2 regions of the Enterobacter quasiroggenkampii genome follow, and region 2 is predicted to be linked to the other one. Evidence: predicted binding sites of a transcription regulator. Region 2 holds the regulator's gene; the other holds the start of a gene.

What was found. Region 2 encodes PhoB, which activates phosphate uptake and scavenging genes when phosphate is short. Its sites were predicted from a motif close to CTGTCATAAAACTGNCNNAT; they were not measured.
Region 1: a site for PhoB is predicted at 6,671-6,690, ahead of pstS (phosphate ABC transporter substrate-binding protein PstS). Genes of this name have one in related genera too.

What each region holds. Positions count from the first base shown of each region.
Region 1 covers NZ_CP143745.1:574,114-582,071, reverse strand. Annotated here, with positions in the region: gene yieH (6-phosphogluconate phosphatase) at 1-653, shown strand, start outside; gene V1572_RS02820 (esterase) at 684-1,859, opposite strand; gene phoU (phosphate signaling complex protein PhoU) at 1,994-2,719, opposite strand; gene pstB (phosphate ABC transporter ATP-binding protein PstB) at 2,746-3,519, opposite strand; gene pstA (phosphate ABC transporter permease PstA) at 3,567-4,457, opposite strand; gene pstC (phosphate ABC transporter permease PstC) at 4,457-5,416, opposite strand; gene pstS (phosphate ABC transporter substrate-binding protein PstS) at 5,543-6,583, opposite strand; gene glmS (glutamine--fructose-6-phosphate transaminase (isomerizing)) at 6,905-7,958, opposite strand, start outside.
Region 2 covers NZ_CP143745.1:1,588,284-1,596,241, forward strand. Annotated here, with positions in the region: gene sbcC (exonuclease subunit SbcC) at 1-1,395, opposite strand, end outside; gene sbcD (exonuclease subunit SbcD) at 1,392-2,597, opposite strand; gene phoB (phosphate response regulator transcription factor PhoB) at 2,785-3,474, shown strand; gene phoR (phosphate regulon sensor histidine kinase PhoR) at 3,496-4,791, shown strand; gene brnQ (branched-chain amino acid transporter carrier protein BrnQ) at 5,201-6,520, shown strand; gene proY (proline-specific permease ProY) at 6,601-7,958, shown strand, end outside.

The sequences.
Region 1 (7,958 bases), 1.0 Mb from region 2:
AAGCGGTATTTTTCGACTGCGACGGTACGCTGGTCGACAGTGAGGTCATTTGTTCCCGCGCGTATGTGGCCATGTTCCAGGAATTTGGCATTACGCTGGAACTCGAAGAGGTGTTTAAACGCTTTAAGGGCGTGAAGCTCTACGAGATCATCGACATCATTAACGAAGAACACGGCGTCGTTCTTGAGAAGGCGGCTCTGGAACCGGTGTACCGCGCCGAGGTTGCACGCCTGTTCGATTCGGAGCTGGAGGTGATTCCGGGCGCAAACGCGCTGCTGGATGCCATGATGGTGCCGATCTGCGTGGTCTCCAACGGTCCGGTCAGCAAAATGCAGCACTCGCTGGGCAAGCTTGAGATGCTGCACCACTTCCCGGAAAAATTGTTCAGCGGCTACGATATCCAGCGCTGGAAGCCGGACCCGGCACTGATGTTCCATGCGGCAAAGGCGATGAACGTTAACGTAGAGAACTGCATTCTGGTGGATGACTCGTCTGCGGGCGCGCAGTCGGGAATTGATGCAGGAATGGAGGTGTTTTATTTCTGCGCCGACCCGCACAACAAGCCGATCGATCATCCCAAAGTCACGACCTTCACCGATCTGGCGCAGCTACCCGCGCTGTGGAAGGCCCGCGGGTGGAATATTACGCGTTAAGCAGACCCTCCCGCAGGGAGGGCGACAGGTTTATCTGAAGAGCTTTTGAACAAACTCAGCATAGGCCGGACGCCAGACATCCATTTCGTGATTCAGACCGGGGTACATTTTATAGTCGAATTTGATGCCCTGTTTTTCCAGCTCCGCTTTCAGACCGGCGATATCTTTGCCGGTCACCGAATCGCGCTCTCCCACGACGACGGTGAAGTTATGCAACTGCCGGTTAATGGCCTCCGGCTGCTTAAAGCGTGCGGCCACGCCGTCGTCAGGTACGGTTGTTGTGGTAACGCCGCTGAACGTTCCCAGCCAGCCGAAGCTGTCCAGATGGTTCATACCGGAGACCAGCGCCTGATAGCCGCCCTGTGACAACCCCGCCAGCGCCCGGCCATCAGCATCTTTACGCACGTTGAAGCGTGTATCCACCAGCGGAATAATCTCGCTCATCAGTTCACGGTCTGCGGCTTTCGCATTAAGCGGATAGAAAGACTTTCGTCGTTCTGCCGGGGGGAAATTCTCGGGAATGGCCTCAGCGCTCTCCGTCTCGGTGTCGGGAACGACCACCAGCATCGGTTTGATTTTTCCCTCGGCCATCAGGTTATCCATCATTTGCGGCAGGCGGCCCTGATCGATTGCTGAGAGCCCGGTATCCCCAAAGCCATGGTAGAAGTAGAGCACCGGTAGAGGTTCCCCTTTGCCGTTGTAGCCAGGGGGAGTCCATACATAAACGCGGCGCTCTGACTTGAGTGACGGCGAGTGCCAGGTCAGGGTGGTGAGATCGCCATGCGGTACGGCACGATCGTCGAGAATGCTGCCCGGAACCAGAATCAGGCTGGTGTTCACCTGCCGCTGAGGTTTTTGATAACGGCTTCCCGTGTCGACTGAACGATAACCATCGATGTCGAAATAATATTCGTAGAGATTCGGGGCCATCGGCTCACTTTTCCATGTCCAGACGCCATTTTTCTCTTTCGTCATATCATGGGAAACCTGGGTTTCAGGCATTGACCCTGTCACCACGGAGACTCGCGTAGCGCCGGGCGCAAACAGGCGAAACGTAATGCTTTTATCCGCATTGACCTGCGTCACATAGCGGCTGACCGGGGTAGCCGGGTCGGGTGTCGCTGGCAACGGTGCGGCAATCACGTTTGTTCCAGCACCGATCCCGATGCTGATAGCCATCGCCAGGCATGCTAATGAATTTTTCATATCCCATCCTTTGCTGTTTTTTTCGTCTCACGTTAGCGCGTTTCGAACGTCAGGCAACGGATGAAGGGGAGAATTGTGATTACCATAGAAATAATAACGCCGGTAAGTACCGGCGTTATTATCAGATGACAGGATTACTCTTTCGGATCTTTACCCGCCAGCAGCTTGTCCAGCTCGTCGCCGCCCACGTGACGGAAGTCCTGACCCTTCACGAAGTAGAAAATGTACTCGCAAATGTTCTGGCAGCGGTCGCCAATACGCTCGATGGAGCGCGCGCAGAACAGGGCCGTCAGTACGCTTGGGATCGTACGGGAATCTTCCATCATGTAGGTCATCAGCTGACGCACGATGCCTTCATACTCCTGATCGACTTTCTTGTCTTCGCGGTAGATACGCACCGCTTCGTCCAGATCCATACGTGCAAAGGCATCCAGCACGTCGTGCAGCATCTGCACGGTGTGGCGGCCCAGCGACTCCAGGCTGACCAGCAGCGGCTGATGCTGCTGAGAGAACTTCTCCAGCGCGGTACGGCAGATTTTATCCGCAACGTCGCCGATACGTTCCAGCTCGGCGATGGTTTTGATGATCGCCATCACCAGACGCAGGTCGCTCGCCGTCGGCTGACGCTTCGCGATAATGCGCACGCAGGCTTCGTCGATAGCGACTTCCATCATGTTGACGTTTTTGTCGCCTTCAATGACGCGCTTCGCCAGAGCGCTGTCCTGGTTGTGCATCGCCGTAATCGCATCAGAAAGCTGCTGCTCGACCATGCCGCCCATGGTCATCACCTGGGTGCGAATGCTTTCCAGCTCTGCGTTGAACTGGCCGGAAATGTGTTTATTAAGATTGAGGTTGTCCATGGTTTCTCCACATGCACTAAGGCAAATCAACCGTAGCGGCCAGTAATATAATCTTCGGTTTGTTTCTTCGCGGGCTTAGTGAACAGATCGTCCGTGTTACTGAACTCAATCAATTCACCCAGGTACATAAACGCCGTGTGATCGGAGCAACGTGCAGCCTGCTGCATGTTGTGGGTCACGATAACCACGGTGTAATCCTGCTTCAGCTCGGTGATCAGTTCTTCAATACGACCGGTTGAAATCGGGTCCAGCGCTGAACACGGCTCATCCAGCAGCAACACTTCCGGGCGAATCGCAATACCGCGCGCAATGCACAGACGCTGCTGCTGACCACCGGAGAGAGAGTACCCGCTCTGGTGCAACTTATCTTTGGTTTCGTTCCATAATGCGGCCTTGGTCAAAGCCCACTGCACGCGCTCATCCATATCGGCACGGGAGAGCTTTTCAAACAGACGCACACCAAACGCAATGTTGTCATAAATAGACATCGGAAACGGCGTGGGTTTCTGGAACACCATCCCCACTTTCGCACGCAGCAGGGCAATATCCTGAGCCTGGGTCAGAATGTTTTCACCATCGAGGATGATTTCCCCTTCAGCGCGCTGCTCCGGATAGAGCGAATACATTTTGTTAAAGGTACGCAGCAGCGTGGATTTCCCACAGCCGGACGGACCGATAAATGCCGTGACCTGGTTCTTTGCGATATCCAGGTTGATGTTCTTCAGGGCATGGAATTTGCCGTAGTAGAAGTTCAAATCACGAACCTGAATCTTACCCGGGGCAGTATCAACCATACTCATTGACTCATTTCCTCATTCGGCGCCGCGATCTGCCGCGCCGTAAAAAATTAACCGTGTTTCTTCTTCGCGAAAATGACGCGCGCCAGAATGTTCAGCAACAGTACGCAAAGGGTAATGATCAGCACCCCGGCCCAGGCCAGTTGCTGCCATTCCGCGAAGGGGCTCATCGCAAATTTAAAGATCGTCACCGGCAGGTTGGCGATCGGCTGCATCATGTCCGTGCTCCAGAACTGGTTGGAGAGGGACGTAAACAGCAGCGGTGCCGTTTCACCCGCGATACGCGCCACCGCCAGCAGGATACCGGTCATGATCCCGGAGACCGACGCCTTCAGCGTAATCGCAGAGATCATCTTCCATTTCGGCGTACCCAGCGCGTAAGCCGCTTCACGCAGGCTGTCCGGCACCAGTTTCAGCATGTTCTCGGTGGTTCGAATCACAATCGGCACCTGCAGCAGCGCCAGCGCAATGACGCCCGCCCAGCCGGAGAAGTGTTCCATCTGCGCCACCACCACGGTGTAAACGAACAGACCCACGACGATAGACGGGGCTGACAACAAAATGTCGTTAATGAAGCGAATCACTTCCGCCAGCCAGGATTTACGGCCGTATTCTGCCAGGTAGATCCCCGCCATGATGCCCAGCGGCGTGCCGAAGACCGTCGCCCAGAGGATCAGCAGTCCGCTGCCCGCCAGGGCATTCGCCAGGCCACCACCCGCCGTGTTCGGCGGCGGCGTCATTTCGGTGAACAGCGACAGTGACATTCCGTCAATCCCGCGAACGACCGTCGAGAAGAGGATCCAGACCAGCCAGAACAGGCCGAATGCCATCGTCGCCATAGAGAGCGTCAGGGCAATGCGGTTTTTCATGCGGCGTCTGGCCTGCATTTTGCGGCGGGATTCCGCCAGTTCAGCAGTTGCTTGCATTTCGAGAGTGGCCATTAGCGTGCTCCCTCATTTTTAGCGAGACGCATAATCATCAGCTTGGAAATCGCCAGAACAATGAAGGTAATAACGAACAGAATCAGACCCAGCTCCATCAGCGCCGCGACGTGCAGACCCGATTCCGCTTCCGCAAATTCATTCGCCAGCGCAGAGGTAATACTGTTACCCGGCATATAGAGCGACGCGCTGTCGAGCTGGTAGGTGTTACCGATGATAAAGGTGACTGCCATGGTTTCACCCAGCGCGCGACCTAAGCCCAGCATCACGCCCCCGATCACCCCATTTTTGGTGAACGGAAGGACGATGCGCCAGATCACTTCCCAGGTGGTGCAGCCGATACCGTAGGCCGACTCTTTCATCATCACCGGCGTTTGTTCGAAGACATCGCGCATAACCGCCGCAATGTACGGAATAATCATGATGGCGAGGATCACGCCAGCCGCCAGAATGCCGATACCGAAAGCCGGGCCAGAGAACAGGGCCCCCACAAACGGAATGGCAGAGAGGACGTTACCCACCGGTTCCTGGAAGTACGTGGCGAACAGTGGCGCAAAGATGAACAGGCCCCACATGCCGTAGACGATACTCGGAATAGCTGCCAGCAGTTCAATGGCGATCCCCAGCGGACGACGGAGCCAGCCCGGCGCCAGCTCCGTCAGGAACAGGGCAATACCAAAGCTTACCGGAACCGCAATCAGCAGGGCGATGAACGAGGTCACCAGCGTGCCGTAAATTGGCACCAGGGCACCGTAGATGTCGTTCGGCGCGTCCCACTCTTTGGTCCACAGGAAGGAGAAACCGAATTTCTGGATGCTCGGCCAGGAGGAGAAAATCAGAGACACGATAATGCCGCCCAGCAGCAATAGCACAATCAGCGCAGCCAGTTTGACCAGCGCGCTGAAAATCATGTCACCTTTTTTACCCGGAGGGTTAAATGCAGGCTTGGTTGCAGCCATAAATTACTCTTCTGTTAAACGCGTTTACGAAATCGCCGGGTGGCGCTTGCGCTTAGCCGGCCTACAGTCGGAACCGTAGGGCGGGTAAGCGCAAGCGCCACCCGCCATTTTCGTCAGAATGCTAAATTAATACAATGCTTTACCGCTGCTGTCTTTTACGTTGGTTTTCCATGCAGCGCGAATCTGCTCAACCACGTTGTCCGGCAGGGTGGCGTAATCCAGAGCGTTAGCCTGTTTGCCGCCGTTTTTGTATGCCCAGTCGAAGAACTTCAGCACTTCAGCGCCCTGCTCAGGTTTCTTCTGCTCTTTGTGCACCAGGATGAAGGTGGTAGAGGTGATTGGCCATGCACCTTCGCCCTTCTGGTTAGTCAGATCCTGCGCGAAGGATTTGCTCCAGTCAGCGCCTTTGGCGGCGTTAGCAAAGTTCTCTTCGGTCGGGCTAACCGGTTTGCCGTCGGCAGAAACCAGTTTGGTGTAGGACAGGTTGTTCTGCTTCGCGTACGCATACTCTACGTAGCCGATGGAGCCAGGAAGACGCTGTACGAACGCGGCGATACCGTCGTTACCTTTACCGCCCAGACCGGTAGGCCAGTTAACGGTAGAGCCGGAGCCGACTTTAGATTTCCACTCTTCGTTCACTTTCGCCAGGTAGCTGGTGAACACGAAAGAGGTACCGGAACCATCCGCGCGGCGAACCACGGCGATGTTCTGAGAAGGCAGCTTCAGGCCTGGGTTGAGCTTAGCGATCGCTTCGTCATCCCATTTTTTGATGTTGCCCAGGTAGATGTCACCCAGCGTTTTGCCGTCCAGCACCAGCTCGCCCGACTTCACGCCCGGCAGGTTGATGGCCAGAACCACGCCACCGATCACGGTAGGGAACTGGAACAGGCCTTCCTGAGCCAGTTTGTCATCTGACAGCGGAGCGTCAGACGCGCCGAAATCAACCGTGTTCGCGGTAATTTGTTTCACGCCACCGGAGGAGCCGATACCCTGATAGTTAACCTTGTTACCGGTTTCTTTCTGGTAGGTATCCGCCCATTTGGCATACACCGGCGCAGGGAAGGTTGCACCAGCGCCAGTCAGGCTTGCTTCTGCAAATACAGAGAACGCGCTCAGAGATAAGGTCGCGGCGACAACAGTTGCGACAGTGGTACGCATAACTTTCATAATGTCTCCTGCAAGATTTTCGTAAATCGTTGTTTAGTGGCTACGATGAGCAAAATAGGACAAACAGGTGACAGATAAATGTACGAATTATGACAGTTTTATGACAATGAAAATTTAACTTAAAATTAAACAAAACAAAGCTTAATTTTCATCGAGTTAGCCACTTTTATGACAGGTTGTTTTCAGAAATATTTTCTTTATGTGACACTGAAAAAAGTAGCTGAAGATGACAAATTGTCATTATTAAAAATGAGAAAGGATTGATGAAAAACAAACCAGGCAGGATAAAAAAGCTCCACCCGAAGGTGGAGCCTGAAGGGTTTATTCTACAGTGACCGATTTCGCCAGGTTACGCGGCTGGTCGACGTCGGTGCCTTTGATCAGCGCCACGTGGTAAGCAAGCAGCTGCAGCGGAACGGTGTAGAAGATCGGTGCAATCACCTCTTCCACATGCGGCATCTCGATGATGTGCATGTTGTCGCTGCTGGCGAAACCGGCATCTTTGTCGGCGAAGACGTACAGGACACCGCCGCGGGCGCGCACTTCTTCGATGTTAGATTTCAGTTTTTCCAGCAGTTCGTTGTTGGGTGCCACAACGATGACCGGCATATCGGCGTCAATCAGCGCCAGCGGGCCGTGTTTCAGTTCGCCTGCCGCATACGCTTCAGCGTGAATATAGGAGATCTCTTTCAGCTTCAGCGCGCCTTCCAGCGCAATCGGATACTGATCGCCACGACCCAGGAACAGGGCGTGATGCTTGTCAGAGAAATCTTCCGCCAGGGCTTCAATGCGTTTGTCCTGAGACAGCATCTGCTCAATACGGCTCGGCAGCGCCTGCAGACCATGAACGATGTCATGCTCAACGGAAGCATCTTCGCCTTTCAGACGCGCCAGCTTCGCCACCAGCATCAGCAGAACGGTCAGCTGAGTGGTAAACGCTTTAGTGGAGGCCACGCCGATTTCGGTACCCGCTTTGGTCATCAGCGCCAGATCGGATTCACGCACCAGGGAAGAGCCCGGGACGTTACAGATGGCCAGAGAGCCCAGGTAACCCAGCTCTTTAGACAGTCGCAGCGCAGCCAGGGTATCCGCCGTTTCACCAGACTGGGAAAGGGTGATCATCAGGCTGTTACGACGCACCGCAGATTTGCGATAGCGGAATTCAGACGCAATTTCCACATCACACGGCACGCCAGCCAGGGATTCAAACCAGTAGCGAGAGACCATACCGGAGTTGTAGGAGGTGCCGCAGGCCACGATCTGAATGTGCTCAACCTTGCTGAGCAGTTCATTCGCATTTGCACCCAGCTCGCTCAGATCCACTTCACCGTGGCTGATGCGCCCGGTCAGGGTGTTTTTGATGGCGTTTGGCTGC
Region 2 (7,958 bases):
CAGCGTCAGCGTTTCATTAAGCTTACTTTGTTCAGCCTGCGCCTTCTGCACGCTTTCACTGCTCTGGCGCAGGCGCTTTTGCAGCGGCTGATAGCGGGCATGCAGCGACGTCAGCTGCTGGCGCAGCGTGCGTAACCGGGACTGCTGCTCCATGGCCGCGCTGACCTCATCCGCCGTCAGCGTCAGCGCATTTTCCGGCATCGCTGCCAGCCTGTTGCGTAATTCACCTATCCGCGCAGCAAGCGAGGCTAACTGCGTTTTATCGCGGTTAAGCTGCGAGAACTGGGCACGCCAGCCTGCAATCTCCTGGCCTAACAGACGATAGCGCTCGTGCTCCGCCAGCCACTGCGCCAGCGCCGACAGTTCGGCCTGTCGCTGCTCGTGGTCACGCAGGGCGGTATTGCGGATACGTGAACGCAGCGCGGTTCTGGCCTGTAAGCGAGTATTTACTTCGATAATTCGCTGCTGGGTTTGCGTCAGGCGCGCGGTTTGCTCCTGCTGATGATCCCAAAGCGGCCGAAGCTGGGCGGCGGGGAGAGCAAGCTGCAGTTTTGCCAGTTCAGGCGCAGCGTCCGTCAGCGCCTGTTGCGCCTGCTGCTGCATCGCGGTGACGCGCTGTTGCTCGCGCACGAGCTCATCATGGCGCGTAAGCCACTGAAAATCTTTCTGTTGGTTTTGCTGCTGTTCCAGCAGGGTTTTCTCTTCGTCAGTAAGTGCCTGCAAACTTTGCTGTAACTGCTGCTGTTGTTCTTCGCTCAACAGCACGACGCCCGCCGCCTGCGCCTCGCACTTTTCAAGCACGATGCGGGCGGCTTTGTGTTTCTCAAACACCATGGCGGAAATCTGACCGTAGATTTCGGTGCCGGTCAGCTCTTCCAGCAGCTCGGCGCGATCGCTCGGTTTGGCGTTGAGAAAGGCAGCAAACTGCCCCTGAGAAAGCAGCATGGAGCGGGTAAAGCGCCCGTAGTCCAGCCCGGTGAGCGCGGCGGTTTGCTCCAGCTTATCCGTCACTTTGTCGGCCAGGATTTTGCCATCTTCGCAGCGCGCCAGCTCCACGCGCGGCGCCTGCAGGTTCCCGTCCGGCTGGTTGCGCGCCCGGTTTTGGCTCCAGAAGGCGCGATAGGCGGTGCCTTTTACCTCGAACTCCACTTCCGCCAGACACTCGGCGGTGTCGCGCGTCATCAGGTCGTTTTGCGCCTGGGAGACCTTCTGCAGTCGCGGCGTTTCGTGATAAAGCGCCAGACAGATGGCGTCGAGCAGGGTGGTTTTACCTGCCCCGGTCGCGCCGGTGATGGCAAACAGCCCGTTGCTGGCAAACGGCTCAGCGGTAAAATCAATTTTCCACTCGCCCTTGAGGGAGTTAAGATTTTTCAGTCGCAGGCTCAAAATTTTCACGCGTTTTCTTCCTCATCATTGAGCGCATGCAGGGTATGGCTGAACAGTTCGCTGAGCCTTGCGCGCTTCGCCTCGTCGATTTCCTCCTGCGAGAGTCTGCGTTCAAACACCTCTTCGACCCCCAGTTCACTGAGCGTTTCGCGTTGAGCGCTTAACAGGATTTTCTCGCGCTGCTCGCGGCTGCGGCGCACCAGCAAGACCTCAACCGGCAAATCTTCGGTCAGCGCCTGGATTTTTCGCTGCATATCGTGCAGGTAGTCGTCGGTGGTGATTTCGATGTCCAGCCAGATGGGGGGATCTTGCTCGACGCCGCGCCACTGCTCCAGTTGTGCGGTGATGGCATTGAGATCGCCTTTCAGCACGGCCAGCGGTTGAGTAACGGGCACCTCCAGCGTGTCGACGGCGCTGAGTTTTCCGTCGGAGAAGGTCACCAGATGTACGGATTTGGCTTTGCCCGTTTCGTCAAAGCTGAGCGAAAGGGGCGAGCCGCAGTAGCGGATGTGCTCGCAGCCGCCGACGATCTGCGCCCGGTGAATGTGCCCGAGCGCAATGTAGTCGGCGGGCGGGAAGTGCTGCGCCGGAAAGGCATCCAGCGTGCCGATATAGATGTCACGCACGGCGTCACTTTTACTGGCCCCGACGGTGGTGAGGTGCCCGGTCGCAATCACCGGAATCGACTGGTCACCGCGCAGGGCACAGGCTTCGGCGTGCTGCTGGTGGTAATAGTCGGTGATGGCCTGCAACAAATGTTGCTGCTTTTCCGCGCCCGACAGCCCCGCCTGGCTTTGCACGATGTCGCGCGGACGTAAAAACGGTATCGGACACAGCACCGCCCCCGGCGACCCGTCGCGCTTTTTCAGGATCTGCGGGGCGTGCCCGGCGCTGGCGACGACGGTGGTATTGAGAAACGCCAGGATGTCGCGGGATTCATTCAGCGTTGCGACGGAATCATGGTTGCCGGCGACGATCACCAGATGACAGCCGGTTTGCTGCAGATTCACCACGAAGCGGTTATACAACTCGCGCGCATAGCTCGGCGGCGAGCCGGTATCAAAGATGTCTCCCGCCACAATAATCGCGTCCACCTCGTGCGTCCGGGCCGTTTCCAGCAGCCAGCCCAGGAACGCTTCATGTTCAGCCGCACGGCTTTTGCTGTAAAAATTTTGACCCAGATGCCAGTCCGAGGTGTGAAGTATGCGCATAGCTGATCCGTGGCAAAAAAGAGAAAGCAGGATTATAAACGTTCAGAGAAGGGAAAATAACCGCTGTAATAAAACAACGGTTTGCCCGTTAACGTGGTACTGTTTTTCATAAATCTGTCATAAATCTGACGCATAATGGCGCCGAATTACAAACTTGTAACGTAAATAAGATAAGACAGGGCAAAGTATGGCGAGACGTATTCTGGTCGTAGAAGATGAAGCTCCAATTCGTGAAATGGTGTGCTTCGTGCTCGAACAAAATGGCTTCCAGCCGGTTGAAGCAGAAGATTATGACAGTGCAGTGAACCAGCTGAATGAACCCTGGCCCGATCTGATTCTGCTGGACTGGATGCTGCCCGGCGGCTCCGGACTGCAGTTTATCAAACACCTGAAGCGTGAAGCGCTGACCCGCGATATACCGGTTGTGATGCTCACGGCGCGCGGAGAAGAAGAGGATCGTGTGCGCGGTCTGGAGACCGGCGCGGACGATTACATTACCAAACCGTTCTCCCCCAAAGAGCTGGTGGCCCGCATTAAAGCCGTAATGCGCCGTATTTCGCCGATGGCGGTGGAAGAGGTGATCGAAATGCAGGGGCTGAGCCTTGATCCGACGTCTCACCGCGTGATGACCGGTGAAAATCCCCTCGACATGGGGCCTACCGAATTTAAACTCCTGCACTTCTTTATGACCCACCCGGAACGCGTGTACAGCCGCGAGCAGTTGCTGAATAACGTCTGGGGAACTAACGTGTATGTCGAAGACCGGACGGTTGACGTACATATCCGCCGCCTGCGAAAAGCACTGGAACTGAGCGGCCACGATCGCATGGTGCAGACGGTCCGCGGCACGGGTTATCGTTTTTCTACCCGTTTCTGAACAATGACAGGAGTGTGACGCGTGCTGGAACGTCTGTCATGGAAAAGGCTCGTCTTTGAACTGATCTTATGCTGTATTCCGGCCTTCATTCTGGGGGCCTTTCTTGGACACCTGCCGTGGTTTCTGCTGGCGTCGGTCACCGGGCTGCTCATCTGGCATTTCTGGAACCTGCTGCGCCTCTCCTGGTGGCTGTGGGTTGACCGAAGCATGACGCCGCCGCCGGGAAGCGGCAGCTGGGAGCCGCTGCTGTACGGTCTGCATCAGATGCAGATGCGTAATAAAAAGCGCCGCCGCGAGCTGGGAAGCCTGATTAAGCGTTTTCGCAGCGGTGCAGAATCGCTGCCGGATGCCGTGATTCTGACGACCGAAGAAGGGACGATCTTCTGGTGTAACGGCCTGGCGCAGCAGCTGCTGGGCCTGCGCTGGCCGGATGACAATGGACAGAATATCCTCAACCTTCTGCGTTATCCCGAGTTCACGCTGTACCTGAAAAAGCGTGATTTCTCCCGTCCGCACAATCTCAAGCTCAATAATGGTCGCCATCTTGAGATCCGCGTGATGCCCTACAGCGATAAGCAGTGGCTGATGGTGGCGCGCGATGTCACCCAGATGCACCAGTTGGAAGGGGCGCGTCGTAACTTCTTCGCCAACGTCAGCCACGAACTGCGAACCCCGTTGACCGTGCTGCAGGGCTACCTGGAGATGATGCAGGAGCAAACGCTGGAAGGTGCGCCGCGTGAAAAAGCGCTGCACACCATGCGCGAGCAAACGCACCGGATGGAAGGCCTGGTTAAGCAGCTGCTGACGCTCTCGAAGATTGAAGCGGCGCCAACGCTCGCGCTGAATGACACCATTGATGTCCCGATGATGCTGCGGGTCGTGGAGCGTGAAGCGCAGACGTTAAGCCACAAAAAGCACCACCTGACCTTTGACGTCGACAACACGCTGAAGGTGCTGGGCAGCGAAGATGAGCTGCGCAGCGCCATTTCCAACCTGGTGTATAACGCGGTGAATCATACGCCGGAGGGGACGGATATCGTGGTGCGCTGGCACCATACCCCAACGGGGGCCGAGTTTAGCGTGGAGGACAACGGGCCGGGGATTGCGCCGGAGCATATTCCGCGTCTGACCGAGCGCTTCTACCGTGTGGATAAAGCGCGATCGCGGCAGACGGGCGGAAGCGGCCTCGGGCTGGCGATTGTGAAACACGCAGTCAACCACCATGAAAGCCGTCTCGATATTCAGAGTACCCTGGGCAAAGGAACCCGCTTCAGCTTCGTTATCCCGGAACGATTAATTGCCAAAAAGATCGCCTGACGGCGGGCGTGTCATTTTACCTTTCCACGGGTCAGCCATCGCTGGCCCGTTTGCTTTGCAGTCAAGCGAAACGCGGATGAATTTTATACGGCTGGCTGTTTTTTGTTCGCATGATTAGCCATGGGTTTTTCTTATAAACAGCGTATTGTGCTGGTGCGTATTTTCATGCTGGCATATTGTTCTGGTTTTACGATCCCACCTTGCCTTTAAACGTTATAAGCGTTTAAATTGCGCCCCAGATACTGTCAGACCGACTGTATTTGCGTGGTAAATCGAAAAACTATTCTTCTCCACGCCAGGACGGGAGCATTTCCCGCTGAAATTGAGCAAATTTTCGGCTGTATCGTCCCGTCAGGGATATCGAAAATCTCAATGTTTTCAACACCACATCCACAGGCAGTAAGGTTTTATGACCCATCACTTAAAATCGCGTGACATCATCGCGCTGGGCTTTATGACATTTGCGCTGTTCGTTGGCGCAGGCAACATCATTTTCCCTCCAATGGTTGGCTTACAGGCGGGTGAACACGTCTGGACCGCCGCGTTTGGTTTCCTGATTACTGCCGTGGGGCTGCCGGTGCTGACCGTCATCGCGCTGGCGAAAGTCGGCGGCGGTGTGGATAGCCTCAGCTCCCCGATCGGCAAAGTGGCAGGCGTTCTGCTGGCAACCGTCTGCTATCTGGCCGTGGGGCCGCTGTTTGCCACCCCGCGTACCGCGACCGTTTCCTTCGAAGTGGGGATTGCTCCCCTGACCGGTGACGGCGCGATGCCGCTGTTCATCTACAGCCTGATCTACTTCGCTATCGTGATTCTGGTTTCCCTCTATCCTGGCAAGCTGTTGGATACCGTGGGTAACTTCCTGGCTCCGCTGAAAATTGTGGCGCTGATTGTCCTGGCGGTAGCGGCCATCGTCTGGCCCGCCGGCCCGATTAGCGACGCGATGGACGCCTACAAAAACGCCGCGTTTTCTAACGGCTTCGTGAACGGCTACCTGACGATGGATACGCTGGGCGCGATGGTGTTTGGTATCGTTATCGTTAACGCCGCGCGTTCCCGCGGTGTGACCGAAGCGCGTCTGCTGACCCGCTATACCATCTGGGCCGGTCTGATGGCTGGCGTAGGGCTGACGCTGCTGTATCTGGCGCTGTTCCGTCTGGGCTCCGATAGCGCCATGCTGGTCGATCAGAACGCCAACGGTGCGGCTATCCTGCACGCCTACGTTCAGCACACCTTCGGTGGTGCGGGCAGTATGCTGCTGGCGGCGCTCATCTTCCTGGCCTGTCTGGTTACCGCGGTTGGCCTCACCTGCGCCTGTGCTGAGTTCTTTGCGCAGTATCTGCCGCTCTCTTACCGTACCCTGGTGTTTATCCTTGGTATCTTCTCCATGGCGGTGTCCAACCTCGGTCTGAGCCACCTGATTCAGGTCTCTATTCCGGTACTGACGGCGATTTATCCGCCGTGCATCGTGCTGGTGGTGCTGAGCTTCACCCGCCCGTGGTGGAACAACTCCTCACGAATTATTGCGCCAGCCATGTTTATCAGCCTGATTTTTGGTATCCTTGACGGGATTAAAGCATCAGCGTTCGCGGAAGTTCTGCCAGCCTGGACACAGCGTCTGCCGCTGTCCGAGCAGGGTCTGGCCTGGCTGATGCCTACCGTTGTTGCGCTGGTTCTGGCGATTATCTGGGACCGTGCCGCAGGGCGTCAGGTCGCATCGAACGCCCATTAATCAACGGCAACAAACTGTTTAACCACGGGGCTTAAGGCCCCGTGGTTTTTTGTTTTTTCGTGTTGAATGGCAAGATTTAAATGGAAAGCACTAACAAACTTAAACGTGGATTGAGCACACGCCACATCCGCTTTATGGCGCTGGGCTCGGCTATCGGCACCGGTCTTTTTTATGGCTCGGCAGATGCCATCAAAATGGCCGGTCCCAGCGTGCTGCTGGCGTACATCATCGGCGGCGTGGCGGCGTATATCATCATGCGCGCCCTCGGCGAAATGTCGGTTCACAACCCCTCCGCCAGCTCATTCTCCCGCTACGCGCAGGAAAACCTCGGCCCGCTGGCCGGGTTTATCACCGGCTGGACCTACTGCTTCGAAATCCTGATTGTGGCGATTGCCGACGTGACGGCGTTTGGCATCTACATGGGCGTCTGGTTCCCGGCGGTACCGCACTGGATTTGGGTGCTGAGCGTGGTGCTAATCATTTGCGCCGTCAACCTGATGAGCGTGAAGGTGTTTGGCGAGCTGGAGTTCTGGTTCTCCTTCTTCAAGGTCGCCACCATCATCATCATGATTGTGGCCGGTTTCGGGATTATCATCTGGGGGATTGGCAACGGCGGGCAGCCGACCGGGATCCACAACCTCTGGAGCAACGGTGGCTTCTTCAGCAACGGCTGGCTCGGGATGGTGATGTCGCTGCAGATGGTGATGTTTGCCTACGGCGGTATCGAGATTATCGGTATCACCGCCGGGGAAGCGAAAGACCCGGAGAAATCCATTCCGCGCGCGATCAACTCGGTGCCGATGCGTATTCTGGTGTTTTACGTGGGTACGCTGTTCGTGATCATGTCCATTTACCCGTGGAATCAGGTGGGTACCAACGGTAGCCCGTTTGTCCTGACCTTCCAGCATATGGGCATTGCATTTGCGGCCAGCATTCTCAACTTTGTGGTGCTGACCGCGTCGCTTTCGGCGATCAACAGCGACGTCTTTGGCGTGGGCCGTATGCTGCACGGCATGGCGGAGCAGGGCAGTGCGCCGAAGGTGTTCGCCAAAACCTCGCGCCGCGGCACGCCGTGGGTGACCGTCGTGGTGATGACCGTGGCGCTGCTGTTCTCGGTTTACCTGAACTACATCATGCCGGAGAACGTCTTCCTGGTGATTGCGTCCCTGGCGACCTTCGCAACGGTGTGGGTGTGGATCATGATTCTGCTGTCGCAGATTGCCTTCCGCCGTCGCCTGTCGCCGGATGAGGCGAAAGCGCTGAAGTTCAAAGTACCGGGCGGCGTTGCGACCACCGTCGTCGGGCTGATTTTCCTGGTGTTTATCATTGGCCTGATTGGCTACCATCCGGACACCCGCATTTCGCTCTACGTGGGCTGCGCGTGGATCGTGCTGCTGCTGGTGGGCTGGGTGTTTAAATGCCGCCGCGACCGTCAGCT